Regions from separate parts of the Pseudoalteromonas sp. MIP2626 genome, predicted to be linked through region 2. Evidence: predicted binding sites of a transcription regulator. Region 2 holds the regulator's gene; the other holds the start of a gene.
What was found. The regulator MetJ, encoded in region 2, represses methionine synthesis genes. The targets are predictions, from matches to a motif close to TAGACGTCTAGACGTCTA.
Positions count from the first base shown of each region.

Region 1: a site for MetJ is predicted at 6,325-6,342, ahead of metK (methionine adenosyltransferase). Genes of this name have one in related genera too.

Region 1 is NZ_JAATTW010000046.1:2,974-11,241, reverse strand. Features, by position in the region: gene radA (DNA repair protein RadA) at 1-622, shown strand, start outside; gene HC000_RS14870 (hypothetical protein) at 704-1,636, shown strand; gene serA (phosphoglycerate dehydrogenase) at 1,806-3,035, opposite strand; gene rpiA (ribose-5-phosphate isomerase RpiA) at 3,045-3,698, opposite strand; gene HC000_RS14855 (5-formyltetrahydrofolate cyclo-ligase) at 3,751-4,347, opposite strand; gene HC000_RS14850 (hypothetical protein) at 4,368-4,919, opposite strand; gene metK (methionine adenosyltransferase) at 5,072-6,223, opposite strand; gene tkt (transketolase) at 6,527-8,268, shown strand, end outside.
Region 2 is NZ_JAATTW010000042.1:3,846-12,113, reverse strand. Features, by position in the region: gene HC000_RS14420 (bifunctional aspartate kinase/homoserine dehydrogenase II) at 1-2,118, opposite strand, end outside; gene metB (cystathionine gamma-synthase) at 2,124-3,362, opposite strand; gene metJ (met regulon transcriptional regulator MetJ) at 3,562-3,882, shown strand; gene HC000_RS14405 (malic enzyme-like NAD(P)-binding protein) at 3,981-5,222, opposite strand; gene rpmE (50S ribosomal protein L31) at 5,767-5,982, opposite strand; gene priA (primosomal protein N') at 6,239-8,268, shown strand, end outside.

The DNA of each region.
Region 1 (8,268 bases), on a different contig from region 2:
ACGAGCAAATAAAAACCGCTTTGGTGATATAGATACTGTCGGTATTTTTAGAATGTGCGAACGCGGTATGCTCAGCGTTGATAACCCCAGCGAAATATTTTTATCAGGCTCAACTACAGATTCACCTGGCTCTGCAATTACGTGTATTCGGAAAGGTAATCGTAATTTATTACTCGAAATTCAATGTTTAACCACTGAGATTGAGGCGGAATTTCCGCAGCGTGTTTGCGTTGGTTTAAACATGAACCGAATAAAAATGCTCACCGGCATACTGCGTAAGCACACAAAAACTAAAATATTTCACGATACGTTTTTTAATATAGTGGGTGGCTTAAAAATTGATGAATCAGAAACCTGTATAGATTTAGCGTTGGTTGCTGCGCTACTTAGCAGCTTAAATGATTTTGTGGTGCCACGTACTACTTGTATTATGGGAGAGCTGAGCTTAAATGGCGACGTACGCCCAATAGACAGTGGTGTACCGCGCGTTAAAGAAGCTGCGCAGCATGGCTTTACGGAAATATTTATTCCATTTCGTAATTACCATAAATCAATGGAAGGGCTGGGCGCTAAGATCACCCCGATAAAAACAGTACATGAGTTACTTAGTTTAATTAATTAGCAAAAACGCTTATCGGTGATGTTCTGTAATGTTACTCTTGAGCTGAAACAATTTATATAAAGACTTAAATAAGGAAATAACATGAAAAAGTTAGTTATAGCTGCAGCAATTGTAGCTGCCGGTGTTGGTGGCGTAAGTTATGCAAATCACGTAGCCACAAAAGAAGTACGTGCAGAAATAGATAAGCAACTAGCACTAGTGAGCGAGCAAACCGGCGCTACATTTAAGTATGCAGACTTATCGGCTAGTGTTATTTCCAATAGTGTAGAAATTAGCAATATGGAAGTCATTAGTTCTGAAGGCGATAATGTTGCCAGTATTCAAAGCATTGAAGTGACAGGTTACGAAACCGATAAAATTTCACCACACACTACATTTGATGTAAAAAGCTTTCAATTTAATAAAGACTTTGTGGCTCAATTACCAGCCGATACAAATACTATGTTAGCGTCGGCCAGTTACGATTTACATTCATCACTTGATTACGATGAAAAATCGGGCGACAGCGATGTTGTAGTTAAGTTAGATGCAAAAGACATTGTTAGCTTTAATATGAATATGGGTCTGGCAAACACACAAGCACTTATGGATGCATCGCTTGCGATCAGTAAAGCGCAGCAAGCAGCGGGCAGCGAACCTTTAACTTATGAGCAAGAATTACAGCAGCAAACGCTAATAATGCAAGCTATGAGTAAGTTAGAGCCGCGCAGTGTTAACTTTGAACTTAATAACCAAGGCGAGCTTAAAGCGTTGCTAGAAAGTGAGCTTGTTAAGCAAAGTATGAATGTTGAGCAAATGCAAATGATGGTTGAGCAGCAACTACAGCAAGCGCCAGTAACCGACGAAATTGCAGAGGCGATTAGCGGCTTTGTTAAAGGTTTAAATTCATTTAGCGTGTCGGCAAAACTACCTGAAGGCAAAACTATGATGGAAGTTAACCAACAAATAATGATGCTAATAGGCCAGCCTGAACAACTGGTAGAGTATATTAATCTAGAAGTTAAAGGCGACTAAAAGTAGCTCTAGCAATCGTGCTATCAGTTAAAAATGATAGTACGACGCACATAATTAAAGCGCGAGTTTAACTCGCGCTTTTTTATGCCTAATTATAATTACTGTATTTATTTAAAGCACTCTAGTAGGTCGGTTAAGCGAAAGCGCCACCCGACAAACAAGTGGTAGCTTAGTGCAGAATACGTGCTCTTATCGTGCCTTCAACAGCGCTTAGCTCTTTAAGGGCAACTTCTGAGTGGTCGGTATCTACATCAATAACTACATAACCAATTGATTCATCAGTTTGTAGGTACTGCGCGGCAATGTTAATACCGTGCTGTGCAAACGCTTGGTTTATTTGTGTTAATACGCCAGGACGGTTGTGATGTACATGCAGTAAGCGACTACGATTAGCAAGCTCTGGTAGTGAAACCTCAGGGAAGTTAACAGCAGTAATAGTTGAGCCGTTATCTGAGTATTTAGCTAGTTTTCCAGCTACTTCAATACCAATGTTTTCTTGTGCTTCTTGAGTTGAACCACCAATGTGCGGCGTTAAAATAACATTGTCAAAATTACGCAGTGGCGATACAAACTCTTCATCGTTAGATTTAGGCTCAACCGGGAATACATCGATTGCTGCGCCGCTGAGTTTTTTGTCGGTAAGCGCTTCTGCCAATGCATCAATATCAACTACAGTACCGCGAGACGCATTAATTAAAATAGCGCCTTGTTTCATAACCGCAAGTTCGGCAGTGCCAATAAGGTTCTTAGTTTGTGGGGTTTCAGGTACATGTAAAGTAATAATATCAGAGCGTTGTAATAGCTGAGTTAAATTATGTACTTGCTTAGCGTTGCCAAGTGATAACTTATCTTCAATATCGTAAAACTCAACATGCATACCAATATTTTCGGCCATAATACCTAACTGGGTACCAATGTGGCCATAGCCAATAATACCCAATGTTTTACCACGAGCTTCAAACGAGCCGTTTGCGGTTTTTAACCAGCCGCCACGATGTGCAGCAGCATTACGCTGTGGAATACCGCGTAATAGCAACAGTATTTCACCAAGTACAAGCTCTGCAACCGAGCGGGTGTTAGAAAATGGTGCGTTAAATACAGCAATACCACGTTCGCGCGCCGCATTTAAGTCAACCTGGTTGGTGCCAATACAAAAACAGCCAACCGCAACGAGCTTTTCAGCTGCTTCTAACACAGCTTGGTTAATATGAGTACGAGAACGAAGCCCCACAAAGTGTACGTCTTTAATACGTTCTTTTAGCTCGTCCTCAGGTAAGGATGTTTTAACATAGTCGATGTTGCTATAACCGTTACGTTTTAGCGTTTCAACAGCGCTTTGGTGAACACCTTCAAGCAAAAGAATTTTAATTTTGTCTTTTGCCAACGATACCTTACTCATAACCTCATCCTATTTAATTTGTGGCCCATTTTTAGTGCCGATAATCACTTTATCAGCGCCACGCTCTGCGAATAGGCCGTTGGTAACTACGCCAACAATTTGATTAATTTGTGTTTCAAGTTGTTTAGCTTGGGTAATTTTTAAATTATGTACATCTAAAATAACGTTACCGTTATCGGTAACTACACCTTGGCGATACACAGGATCACCACCAAGTTTTAATAATTCGCGTGCTACGTAACTGCGTGCCATGGGTATAACTTCAACCGGCAGTGGAAAACCACCCAAGGTTGCTACTAATTTGGTGTCATCTACAATGCACACAAATTGTTTAGCTACCGCTGCTACTATTTTTTCACGAGTAAGGGCTGCACCGCCGCCTTTAATCATTTCGTTATGGGCGTTAATTTCATCAGCGCCGTCAACGTATACATCTAAAACATCAACGTCATTAAGTTCAAATACTTCAATGCCTAGCGCTTTTAAACGAGCAGTTGAGGTTTCTGAACTAGAAACCGCACCTTTAATGGTGTCTTTTATTGAGCCTAGTGCATCAATAAAGTGATTAACCGTTGAGCCTGTACCTACGCCTACAATAGTGTTCTCTTTTACAAACTCTAACGCTGCCCAAGCAGCTGCTTTTTTTAATTCGTCTTGTGTCATTGTTTTATGCTCATTTATGTCAAAAATTTCTGCTGGTATACAAAGTAACGCTTTACCAACAGTAGGTTTTATTTGGGGTGATAATTGTTTTAAGTGGCACATCCCATGATTCTATGGGTAAAGCTGTTACTTTTTGGCATTCATGTGCTAAACCAATAAGTTGCGGCTTTTGCCAGTGTTGCTGGTGTAGCCGCGCCAATGTCCGATCGTAAAACCCACCCCCCATTCCTAAGCGATTACCTTGGTTATCAAATGCCACTAATGGCATAAGTAGGTAATCAAGCTCTGGTAACGGGCATATTTGAGTACAATTGAGCTTAGGTTCCAAGATACCATAGCGGTTTGCCTTCATGGGTGAGTTTTTTTCATAACGCTGAAATAGTAAATTAGCCCCGTTAAAGGGGTGGATTACAGGTAGGTAAAGGGTGTGCCCTTTATCCCATAATTCATTAATTAACAATGAGGTATCTAACTCGCCGTCGTTACTAAAATAAATGGCAATATACTCTTTTTTAGTGTTTTTTTTGCCATTTAAGTATTGAATAAAATTCACTTTTAGCGATTGGGCGGCAATTAATTGTTGGTTACTTGATAAATTATTACGCAGTTCGCGGACAGATGCTCTTATTGTTGCACGTTTATTGCTCACTTTAGGATTTCACCCCGTAATTAAAAAGAGAATAAGTTAGGGACGGTTAAATATATTGCTAATAAAATAAGCAAAGTAACCACAGTTGCTATGAGTGAATATAACAACACATTACTGCGTTTTTGCAGTGGTGTGAGCAACTCATCATCAAGCATAAGATCATCGTCTTGCCACTCTATGTGTTCATCGGTAATTGCTGTGGCTTCAACCTCGGGTAGGCGCTGTTCAAGCTCGTCTAGTTTTTCTTCAAGGCGAATTAAGCTACTGGTAATGTAATCAAGCGCATCAAAAATTCTGTCATCGCGCTGGCTACTCGTTGCACTTGCCAGTTGAGTATTTTGATTAGGGTTGGTAACAGCCTGCAGCTTACTTTTAATACCTAAGCTGGCAAGTAGTTTGGCTTGCTTTAGGGCTTTGTCTTTATTGCTTGGCACAAATAGCGGTTTACCATTAAAAAAAAGCGACACTTTTTCATTTGATGTTTTTAATTTAGTAGCAAGCATGGCAGTAACAGCTTTGCTGTCAACGCCCTCAGCGAGTCCTACAAAGGTAACACGAAAGTTGTCGGCCATTTTTAATTCCCTAAGCTTTTATAGTAAAACGAGTATATACCGAAAGTGCAAAACAATTCGAGAGTGATTTATGTTTCACGGCTTGAATAATAAGCTTTAGATATAAAAACGACCCTTAAAAGGGCCGTTTATATTTTTAATAGTATGTTGGCTTAAAGACCAGCAGCAGCGCGAAGTGCTTCTGCTTTATCAGTACGCTCCCAAGGGAACTCTTCACGACCAAAGTGGCCGTAAGCCGCCGTTGGAAGGTAGATAGGGCGCTCTAAATCAAGCATTTTAATTAAACCGTAAGGGCGCAAGTCAAAGTGCTCACGAATAAGCTCAATTAAACGGCTTTCTTCTAGCTTGCTGGTACCAAAGGTTTCTACGCTTATAGACGTAGGCTCTGCAATACCAATAGCGTACGATACTTGTAGCTCACACTTATCAGCAAGGCCAGCAGCAACAATGTTTTTAGCAACATAACGTGCAGCATAGGCAGCACTACGGTCAACTTTTGATGGATCTTTACCAGAGAAAGCACCGCCACCGTGACGAGCCATGCCGCCGTAGGTATCTACAATGATTTTACGACCGGTTAAGCCACAATCGCCCATTGGTCCGCCAATTACAAAGCGACCTGTTGGGTTAATAAAAAACTTAGTTGCGCTAGTAATTAGCTCAGCAGGAAGTACCGGCTTGATGATAGTTTCCATCACCGCTTCGATTAAATCTTTTTGTGAAATATCTTCGCTGTGCTGCGTAGAAAGTACAACAGCATCAATACCTACTGGCTTGCCGTTTTCGTATGCAAACGTAACTTGTGATTTTGCATCTGGGCGTAACCAGTTAAGCTCGCCGCTTTTACGAACCTGTGCTTGGCGCTGCACTAAACGGTGTGAGTAGGTAATAGGAGCAGGCATTAGTACTTCAGTTTCGTTACATGCGTAACCAAACATTAAGCCTTGATCGCCAGCGCCTTGCTCTTCTGGGCTAGTACGGTCAACACCTTGGTTAATGTCAGGAGACTGTTTACCAATAGTGTTTAAAATTGCACATGAATCTGCATCAAAACCCATATCTGAATTAGTGTAGCCAATGTCGCGAATTGTTTTACGTGTAATTTCTTCGATATCAACCCATGCGCTAGTAGTGATTTCACCACCAACCATAACCATACCGGTTTTTACATAAGTTTCACACGCAACTCGGGCATGAGAATCTTGCTCAAGGATAGCATCAAGTACCGCATCAGAGATTTGATCGGCGATTTTATCCGGATGACCTTCAGAAACAGATTCAGAAGTAAATAAATGTTTTGCCATTGTATTTCTGCTCACAAATATTGCGCTTCACAAACGTCGGTATTAGCGCTTAAAAATTAAGGGGCGTATTTTATCGAAAACAAAACACCTTGCATAGTGTTTTTACGCCTAGACGTCTAAATAAAATATTTAATAACTTTTCGGTCTCAAAAAATATTCATAATGACCTATTATTATGGGTTTTTAATTGCACACCGCCCCTACAATAAGTAAGAATGGACTATACACTAGTCGCCAAGTTATACGGCGGCATAATCGAATACATAAATACCCGCGCAAAAATATATTAAGGTAGGAGAATTCATGCCATCTCGCAAAGAACTTGCAAATGCTATTCGTGTCTTGTCAATGGACGCAGTACAAAAGGCCAAATCTGGTCATCCTGGAGCCCCTATGGGCATGGCAGATATCGCAGAAGTATTATGGCGCGATTATCTAAAACATAACCCAACAAACCCAGAGTGGGCTGACCGAGATCGCTTTATATTATCGAACGGCCACGGTTCAATGCTTATTTATTCTTTATTACATTTAACGGGTTATGATTTACCGTTAGACGAAATTAAAAACTTCCGTCAAATGCATTCAAAAACACCTGGTCACCCAGAGTACGGTTATGCACCAGGAATCGAAACTACTACGGGCCCGTTAGGTCAAGGGATCACTAACGCAGTAGGTATGGCAATTGCCGAAAAAGCGCTAGCTGCACAGTTTAACCGTGAAGGTCACGATATTGTTGATCACTTTACCTATGCATTTATGGGCGACGGCTGCTTAATGGAAGGTATTTCTCATGAAGCAGGTTCACTTGCAGGCACATTAGGCCTAGGTAAACTTGTTGCATTTTGGGATGACAACGGCATTTCAATCGATGGCGAAGTAGAAGGTTGGTTTACCGATGATACGCCAGCTCGCTTTAAAGCATACGGTTGGCATGTAATTAGCGGTGTTGATGGCCACGACAGCGATGCTATAAGTGCTGCAATCGCAGAAGCTAAAAGTGTTACTGATAAGCCATCACTAATTTGTTGTAAAACAATTATTGGTTACGGCTCACCTAATAAGTCGGGTAGCCACGATTGTCACGGTGCACCACTAGGTGATGACGAAATTAAAGCGTCTCGTGAATTTTTAGGTTGGACTGGCGATGCTTTCGAGATTCCTGATGATATTTACGCACAGTGGGATGGCAAAGAAAAAGGCCAACAGCTTGAATCAAGCTGGGACGAAAAATTTGCAGCATACGCAAAAGCATACCCAGAGCTAGCGTCAGAATACAAGCGTCGTATTAACAACGAACTGCCAGGCGATTGGGCTGAAAAATCTCAAGCATACATTGAAGAGCTGCAAGCAAACCCTGCAAACCCAGCGTCTCGTAAAGCGTCACAAAATGCATTAAACGCATTTGGCCCGTTATTACCAGAGTTTATGGGTGGCTCTGCCGATTTAGCTGGCTCAAACCTAACAATTTGGGATGGCTCTAAAGGCTTAACACGCGACGATGCAAGCGGTAACTACATTTACTACGGTGTACGTGAGTTTGGTATGTCGGCAATTATGAATGGTATTGCCCTGCATAAAGGCTTTATTCCTTACGGTGCTACGTTCTTAATGTTTGTTGAATATGCAAAAAATGCTGTGCGTATGGCTGCATTAATGAAGCAACCAAGCATTTTTGTATACACGCACGATTCAATTGGTTTAGGTGAAGATGGTCCAACTCACCAACCAGTAGAGCAAATTGCAAGCATGCGTTTAACGCCTAACTTATACAACTGGCGCCCATGTGACCAAGTGGAGTCGGCAATTGCATGGCAACAAGCTATTGAGCGTAAAGACGGTCCTACATCACTAATCTTTACTCGCCAAGGTTTAGAGCAACAAGCACGTAACGCACAGCAACTGAGCGACGTTAAAAAGGGTGGTTACATCCTTAGCTGCGACGGCAATCCAGAGCTTATTTTCATTGCAACGGGTTCTGAAGTGCAACTAGCACAAGATTCTGCAAGCGAACTACGCAAGCAAGGTAAAAAGGTACGTGTTGT
Region 2 (8,268 bases):
TGTATAACGAAGTACCGCGTTTTGTAATTTTGCATTGCGTGCATGCTCTTCAATAAAAGTGTCGAGCTTATGTTTATTAGCTAAAAAGTCATCCCAGCTACCTAGTGCTAGCTCATCGGGCATTAACGGCGCTAAGGCAATGTCGTTAAGGTCTAATTCAACCCCTAACTCTCGCGCTAAAATAAGTAGCTTACGCTGCATATCTCGCCCCGATAAATCTTCGCGCGGATCGGGTTCAGTAAAACCCATTTGTTGCGCTTCAAGTAATAACTCAGAAAATGCAGTTGCGCCATTATACATACTACATAACCACGATAACGTACCCGAAAAAACACCTTCTATACGTGTTATTTTATCGCCACTGTTTTGTAAATCTGCAAGGGCAAAATTAATTGGTAAACCGGCACCCACACTAGCGTTATAGCGCCAATATAAATTGCGCTGCGCAATATTGTGCTGCAACGCTTTATACCAAGGAGTTGGCGCGGTACCAGCATACTTATTAGCACTAATTAAATGACAATCAAGCGCAACAAAATCTGGGTATAACTGACTAAATTGCTCGCTGGCGGTTATATCTATAACCACTTTATGCTCGTAATCAAGCTGGCCAATAGCGGTTAATAAATCTTGGCTGCTATAGTCAACAGCCTCTAACTGCCATTGGTTCTTCCAGTGCTGTACATTTATGCCGCTGGGATTAAATAGCAGTTTTTGCGAACGTGCTAATCCCACTAACTTAATATTAAAGTCGGTTGATAAACGTGCTAGCTGCGCCGATAGTTGGCTAACAAATACATCCCCTACGTTACCAAGCCCTGCCACTATTAAGGCAATTTCTTGGCCTTTAGTGATCAGTTTATCGTGCAGCACATTAAGCACATCACTATCAATAAGCTGATCCGTCAGTAGCAATACATAACCACTATCTTGATGCACAAAGCGAGGTTCAATATTATGCAAATTGAGCAACTCGCGTGCCTGAGTACTCAATAAGTTTATATCTTGCTCAGGAGCAACTAGCGCGCAACCATGTAGGTTAGACTCGCTAATATTGGCTCTTCCTGCAAAGTAACTAACTACTTGATGGGTCGCTACTGCCGGTACTATTAGGTAAGTTTCACCCGCGCTACTAAAATGATGCAAACTATGTTGAATAAGCTGGCTAACCTGAGTTACCTCACCCTCAACTAGCCCTTCAACACTAAGTAAATCTATATTTTCTAATGTAGTAATAAAGCGTTTTTGTTTTACACAGCCCTCTTTCACTACATTTGTTGAGCTTGCTTGCACGTCAAAACTACTGCGCACCGCAAGCTTTATATCGGTATTTTTAAGTGGCGATAATGTTTTAGCGTGTAAAACGGGGTTACCTAATCTTGCCAATAAGTTAGCTTGCGCTCTACATACCTTAGCGTATTTAATGGCCTTGTTAACTTTACGTGGGTCGGTACTAAATATCCCTTGTGTATCGGTCCAAATATATACTTGTTTAGCATTGCAATAACTTGCCAATAAGGTTGCACTGTAATCACTACCATTGCGACCAAGAGTGACCGTATCGCCTTGGGTATTAGCCGCAATAAACCCTGTTACCACGTTAATTTTGTGCTGGCTAATAAGCTCACTACACTGCTGTGTATTTTGGCTATGCAATAATTGTCCATCACTTAGCGTAAACAAGCCTCTTGCGTCTTGCATGCATGCAGCAACATTAAGTTGCTGTAAATACGCAGCGAGCAAACGAGCTGACCACAACTCACCATGGGCGAGTAGCGCCGCTTCTTGCAACTGCTCAGTACTCGCTAATTTAGCAACTAAACTTAGCTCTTCATTTAGAGTGGTTAAAGCGCTGCGCTTTAAATCGCCCTGCAGTAGCTGCGTTATTAAATCACTTTGATGATTGTTTAATTGCAATACAATATCAGCGAGCGCTTGAGTATCGTGCTGCTGATAACTTTGCCACAGTTTTACTAATGTATCTGTGGTTTTTCCTGCAGCCGATACCACTACACAATCACCGGGCTGAGCTTGCCCTAAAATTATTTTTGCAACGCTTTTATAGCGCTCGGCTGAGCTTAAACTCGAACCACCAAACTTATGAATATTATTAGTCATATTAATTACCACAACGCCGGGTGAGCAGCGCTCAATTTAACATTACTACTTGCGCTAGCACCTGTTTTACCTGCGTTATTGTGCTGACCTGGTTGCACTAAATTAAATACCCGATCAAAGTCTGCTAATAAATCTGCTACATCTTCAATACCTATCGACACACGAATAAGCGTATCGCCAACGCCAGCGGCTAAACGAGCCTCGGCTTCCATTCCTGCATGCGTCATTGTTGCTGGGTGGCATATTAAGCTCTCTACGCCACCTAAAGATTCAGCTAAGCTAAATGTTTTAAGGTTTGTTAAAAATGCAGCTGCGTCATTCACATCACCTTTAATGTCAAAACTAACCATGCCACCAAAACCAAGTTGCTGTGCTTTAGCCAATTCATGTTGTGGATGCGACTCTAGCCCCGGGTAATATACTTGGCTAACAAATTTTGAGCTTTCAAGGTACTTAGCAATAGCTAAGGCATTTTCTTGATGCTGCCGTAAGCGTACATTTAAAGTACGCAAGCCACGCAAAGTTAAGTAACTATCAAACGGTGCCCCCGTTATACCAATATTATTTGCCCACCAAGCCAGTTCTTCACCTAGTTCGTCAGTTGCAGCAATAACCGCACCGCCAACCACGTCTGAGTGGCCATTTATGTACTTAGTGGTTGAGTGCACCACAATATCAACGCCAAATTTAATCGGGTTTTGTAATGCAGGCGATAAAAAAGTGTTATCTGCAGCTACCAAAGCACCGCATTGTTTCGCAATATCGGTTACTGCTTTAATATCAGTTAAACGTAAAATAGGGTTACTAGGGGTTTCTATCCAAATTAACTTAGGTTTGATTACTAAAATTTGCTGCAAACTTTCTGGTTTAGTTAAATCTAACACTTCGAGTTTTAATAGGCCGCGCTTTTGTAATGAGGTAAATAAGCGATAGCTGCCGCCATAACAATCATGGGGGATCACCAACGTATCGTCACTATTAAGCAGCTGAGTGGCTAAATGTACGGCAGCCATTCCTGTTGCAGTAATAATGCCGCGAGCACCACCTTCGAGTTCGCTGAGTGCTTGGGCTAAAGTATCACGATTTGGATTACCACTGCGGCCATAGTCATATTGACGTTTTGTATCAAAGTCGGCAAACGAATAAGTGGTTGATAAATACAGCGGAGGCACAACCGCGCCATGGTGCTTATCAGCATCGACACCACTGCGAACTGCAATTGTCGCTTTATTTTTTTCACTCATATTTATTACCTGCTTTATTTAGATGTTTAGACGTCTAAAACAGTAATTCATTCAACTTAAGAAGTCAAAACATTTAAACACCTAGCCATCTGTGCAACAAGTATTTGACTAATTTGTTTAAATCGATAGAATTTCACGCATATTCGCGCTATTTTTTAGTAGGGTGAGCAATTAATAATCTGAGGCAACGATACATCTTATGGCAAAATGGAATGGCGAGTATATTCACCCATACGCAGAACACGGGAAAAAATCAGAGCAAGTTAAAAAGATCACCGTTTCGATCCCGCTAAATGTATTAAAAGTACTAACCGATGAACGCACCCGTAGGCAAATTAATAACTTACGCCATGCAACTAATAGCGAGCTATTATGTGAAGCATTTTTGCATGCGTTTACTGGGCAACCGTTACCTAACGATGATGATTTACGTAAAGATAACGCCGAAAAAGTGCCTGAAGAAGTGAAAAAAATAATGCAAGAAATGGGCTTAGAAGTTCCTGTTTTAAACGAAGACTAAACAGCGGCTTTTAAACAAAAAAACCTCAGCATGGCTGAGGTTTTTTTATGGCTATAAATTACACTGAAGTAACTTAATACCGAGCAACATAATGCTGCTTATTCCATATAGTTTGCTGGCAGCTCTATTTGCGCTACGCCTGAAGCAATGGCTGCTAATGCAACTGCTTTAGCAATACGCGGCAATAAACGCGGGTCCATAGGCTTAGGAATAATATACTCTGCACCAAACGCTAGCTTATCGACACCGGCAGCTTTTAGTACTTCTGGTGGAACCGGCTCTTTGGCAATACTTCGAATAGCTTCAACTGCTGCAATTTTCATTTCATCGTTAATTTCACTGGCACGCACATCAAGTGCACCACGGAAAATAAACGGAAAACACAACACGTTATTAACTTGGTTAGGGTAATCTGAGCGCCCTGTTGCCATAATTAAATCGCTACGTGCGCCGTGTGCCAATGCCGGATCAATCTCAGGGTCTGGGTTCGAACAAGCAAATACGACTGGCTTTGCTGCCATTAATTTTAAATCATCGGCCGATAATAAGTTAGGGCCCGATACACCAACAAATACGTCAGCATCTTCAATTACATCTTGTAATGTACGCTTATCGGTATTGTTAGCAAATAACTGTTTGTACTCGTTTAAATCATCACGGCGAGTGTGAATAACACCTTTACGATCAAGCATATAAATATGTTCACGCAGTGCACCACACTTAATTAATAACTCCATACAAGCAATCGCTGCAGCGCCGGCACCTAAACATACAATAACTGCATCTTCAATATCTTTGCCTTGCACTTCCAGCGCATTTATCATGCCTGCAGCCGTTACAATAGCCGTGCCGTGCTGATCATCATGAAAAACAGGAATACTACAGCGTTCAATAAGCGCCTTTTCAATTTCAAAACACTCTGGTGCTTTAATATCTTCAAGGTTAATACCGCCAAAAGTATCAGCAATATTAGCCACAGTATTTATAAAGTCTTCGGTGGTGCGGTGTTTTACTTCAATATCAATTGAGTCAATACCTGCAAAGCGTTTAAACAGCAACGACTTACCTTCCATTACCGGTTTTGACGCTAACGGGCCTAAATTTCCTAAGCCTAAAATGGCAGTACCATTGGTGATCACTGCAACCAAATTACCTTTACCTGTGTACTTATAGGCATTTGCAGGGTCAGCAGCAATTTCACGCACCGGCTCAGCTACACCGGGGCTATAAGCTAAAGCGAGATCATGAGCCGTTTCTGCAGGCTTGGTTAGCTCAATGCTGATTTTACCTGGAACGGGGTGAGAGTGATAATGTAGTGCTTGTTCACGAAAGTCCGACATAACGCGATTATATCCTGCAATTTAAGTTAAAGTGAGAGGGAGTAAAGCGACACTTAACATGCCTTAAAGTACGATACCCTTATTATTTTTAAATTCCAAGCAATATCAGGTCTATCCTGTTATATGCTAGATCTGTTAATTTTAAGCGAATTTTCAGCAACTTCGATAAAAACACCGCTACTTTTCATAAATATAAATTGTGCTAAAAGACACTTTTCAAGCTTATTTTAGTTAAAAGTATTATTCACAAAACAGGTTTTTAAAACGTAAATAAAATCAGCTAAAAGCGATTATTTATTCTGCTTTAACAACACATAGCTTCATGTTGGCTACTTTTAGAAACCGAGTTGAAAATTAAGCTATTAAAAATATAGAGAATATTAAGTCATTTGTCTGCAAAGGTTTATGCATACCGAGAATAAGAACAGGAAATAGTTATGCAAAAAGCAATAAACTTAAAACTAGCGAGGTTAGGGGGAAGTTAGAGGATTTTTAGGCATAAAAAAAGCATCCTAAGATGCTTTTTTTAACTAAATAGCAATAATTACTTTTTGCTACCAAGTGCACCGAAACGCTTGTTGAAACGATCAACACGTCCGCCAGTGTCTAAAATCTTTTGCTTACCAGTGTAAAACGGGTGACACGCAGAACAAACGTCTAGGTGAATATTTTTACACAGAGTAGAGCTAGTTTCGAATTCGTTTCCACATGAACAAGTTGCAGAAATTACTTCGTACTTAGGGTGAATACCTTCTTTCATAGAAACCTCTAGTTAAGGCCGCATCGCTCTCCAAACCCGGAGTCTGGCACCATACGTCGTTAAAACAAATTTATTGGTGGCGGATTTTATCCAACAACCATCAAGCACACAAGCATTAATTAGTATTTTTGCTAAAAAAATAACCATTTTGAGTAAACAAGGTTATTTGGTAGTAGGTTTTTAGCTGTATTTTTAGTACATTAGGGCCAAGTATTAGCACGCCCTCCCCCATTATTTTTTTAACAGTTGAGTTACTATGTATTTTGTTGAAGTTGCTATAAAAGTTCCACTACCGCGCACCTTTGATTATAAAGTAGATAGCCAGCTTGGTGAAGCTTCTGCGCCATTAAAACCCGGAATGCGGGTGTTAGTACCCTTTGGTAATCAACGTAAAGTAGCCGTGGTTTTAGCGCTTAAAACAACAACCGAAGTGCCTGAAAACAAAATAAAGGCAATTTTTGAAATTATCGACGATACGCCAATTTTATCTGCAGAGCACATAGAGTTACTGCGCTTTACTGCCCGTTATTATTGCTACCCGCTGGGTGAAACCATTCATATTGCATTGCCAAGCGCACTACGCCAAGGCGAATCGCCTGATAAAACCAGCATTAATATGGTAGCCCTAACGGAAAAAGGCGCGCTGCTGCCGTCATTAAAAGCTAAAACTCAACTTAATTTACTAAAGCAGCTATCGCAATCAGGCAAGTCGTCATTAACCGAGTTAAAAGCTTTGGGCTTTAGTAAAAAAACCATTGATAGCTTAATAGATAAGGCACTCATAACACAGTCAATTGAGCATGATAACCACTGGCAAAGTGTAGCCCCAACAGTGGGTAGCAAACCAACACTTAACAAAGAGCAAGCGGTTGCCTGCACCACAATTAATCAAAGCAGCGGTTTTAGCAGCTTTTTATTAGAAGGTGTAACCGGTAGCGGCAAAACAGAAGTGTACTTACAATGTTTAGAAGAAGTACTAAAGCGCGGCGAACAAGCACTAGTATTAGTGCCCGAAATAGGCTTAACCCCGCAAACCGTTAACCGCTTTCGCCGCCGCTTTCCCGACACCCCCATTATGCTTTGGCATTCAGCTTTAACCGATAATGAACGTTTACAAACCTGGCGTTTTTGCGAAAAAGCCAGCTGCGCCATAGTAATAGGCACACGTTCGAGTATTTTTCTGCCATTTTTAAAGCTCGGCATGATAGTGGTTGATGAAGAACATGACTCGTCTTTTAAACAGCAAGACACGCTGCGCTACCATGCCCGTGATTTAGCTGCGTATCGTGCATATCAGCATAAAATTCCGCTTATATTAGGCAGTGCAACACCGGCACTCGAAACCCTGCACAAAGCAATTAATAATAAATACCAACTACTGAGCCTTACTGAGCGCGCGCAAACCGCTACCGATAACCAATTTAAATTACTCGATATGAAAGGTCAGCCCGACCAAGCAGGCATTGCCCATGCCAGCCTTGCTACCATGCGCCAACATTTAAAACGTGGCAAACAAGTGATGGTGTTTTTAAATCGTCGTGGATTTTCGCCCACGTTAATTTGCCATGAATGTGGTTGGTTAAGCGAATGCAAGCGTTGCAGCACCAGCGCCACTTTTCATAAAGCTATTGGGCAAATGATTTGCCATCACTGTGGCGATCAATATCATGTTCCACACCAATGCCCCGACTGCGGTAGCACGCAAATTTTTCCTAATGGTAAAGGCACTGAGCAAATCGAAGAGTTTTTATCGAGTGAATTTCCACAAACCCCTGTTACACGTATCGACCGCGACTCCACTCGTCGTAAAGGCAGCCTTGAAAAAGCACTGGATGAAATAAACCTAGGCGGCGCGCGCATTTTAGTGGGCACGCAAATGTTGGCTAAAGGGCATCACTTTGCCGATGTAAGTTTAGTGGTTATTTTAGACGTAGACAGCGGCTTATACTCCTGTGATTTTAGAGCAACTGAGCATTTAGCCCAACTTGTTACGCAAGTGGCCGGGCGTGCTGGGCGCTCAGGTGAGGCAGGCCAAGTGTTATTGCAAACACATTTTCCTGAGCACCCACTATTACAAGATTTGGTTAATAATGGTTATCAGGATTTTGCTCGCTTTGCACTGCGTGAACGTGAAGATGCAGACCTACCACCAATCACGAATATGGCCATTGTTCGCGCCCAAGGACACAATATAAAACAAGTCGTCGATTTTTTGACAGATTTGGTTCCAGTAAGCGGGGTAACTGGTATACAATTGCTCGGTCCAATACCTGCTCCTCTTGAAAA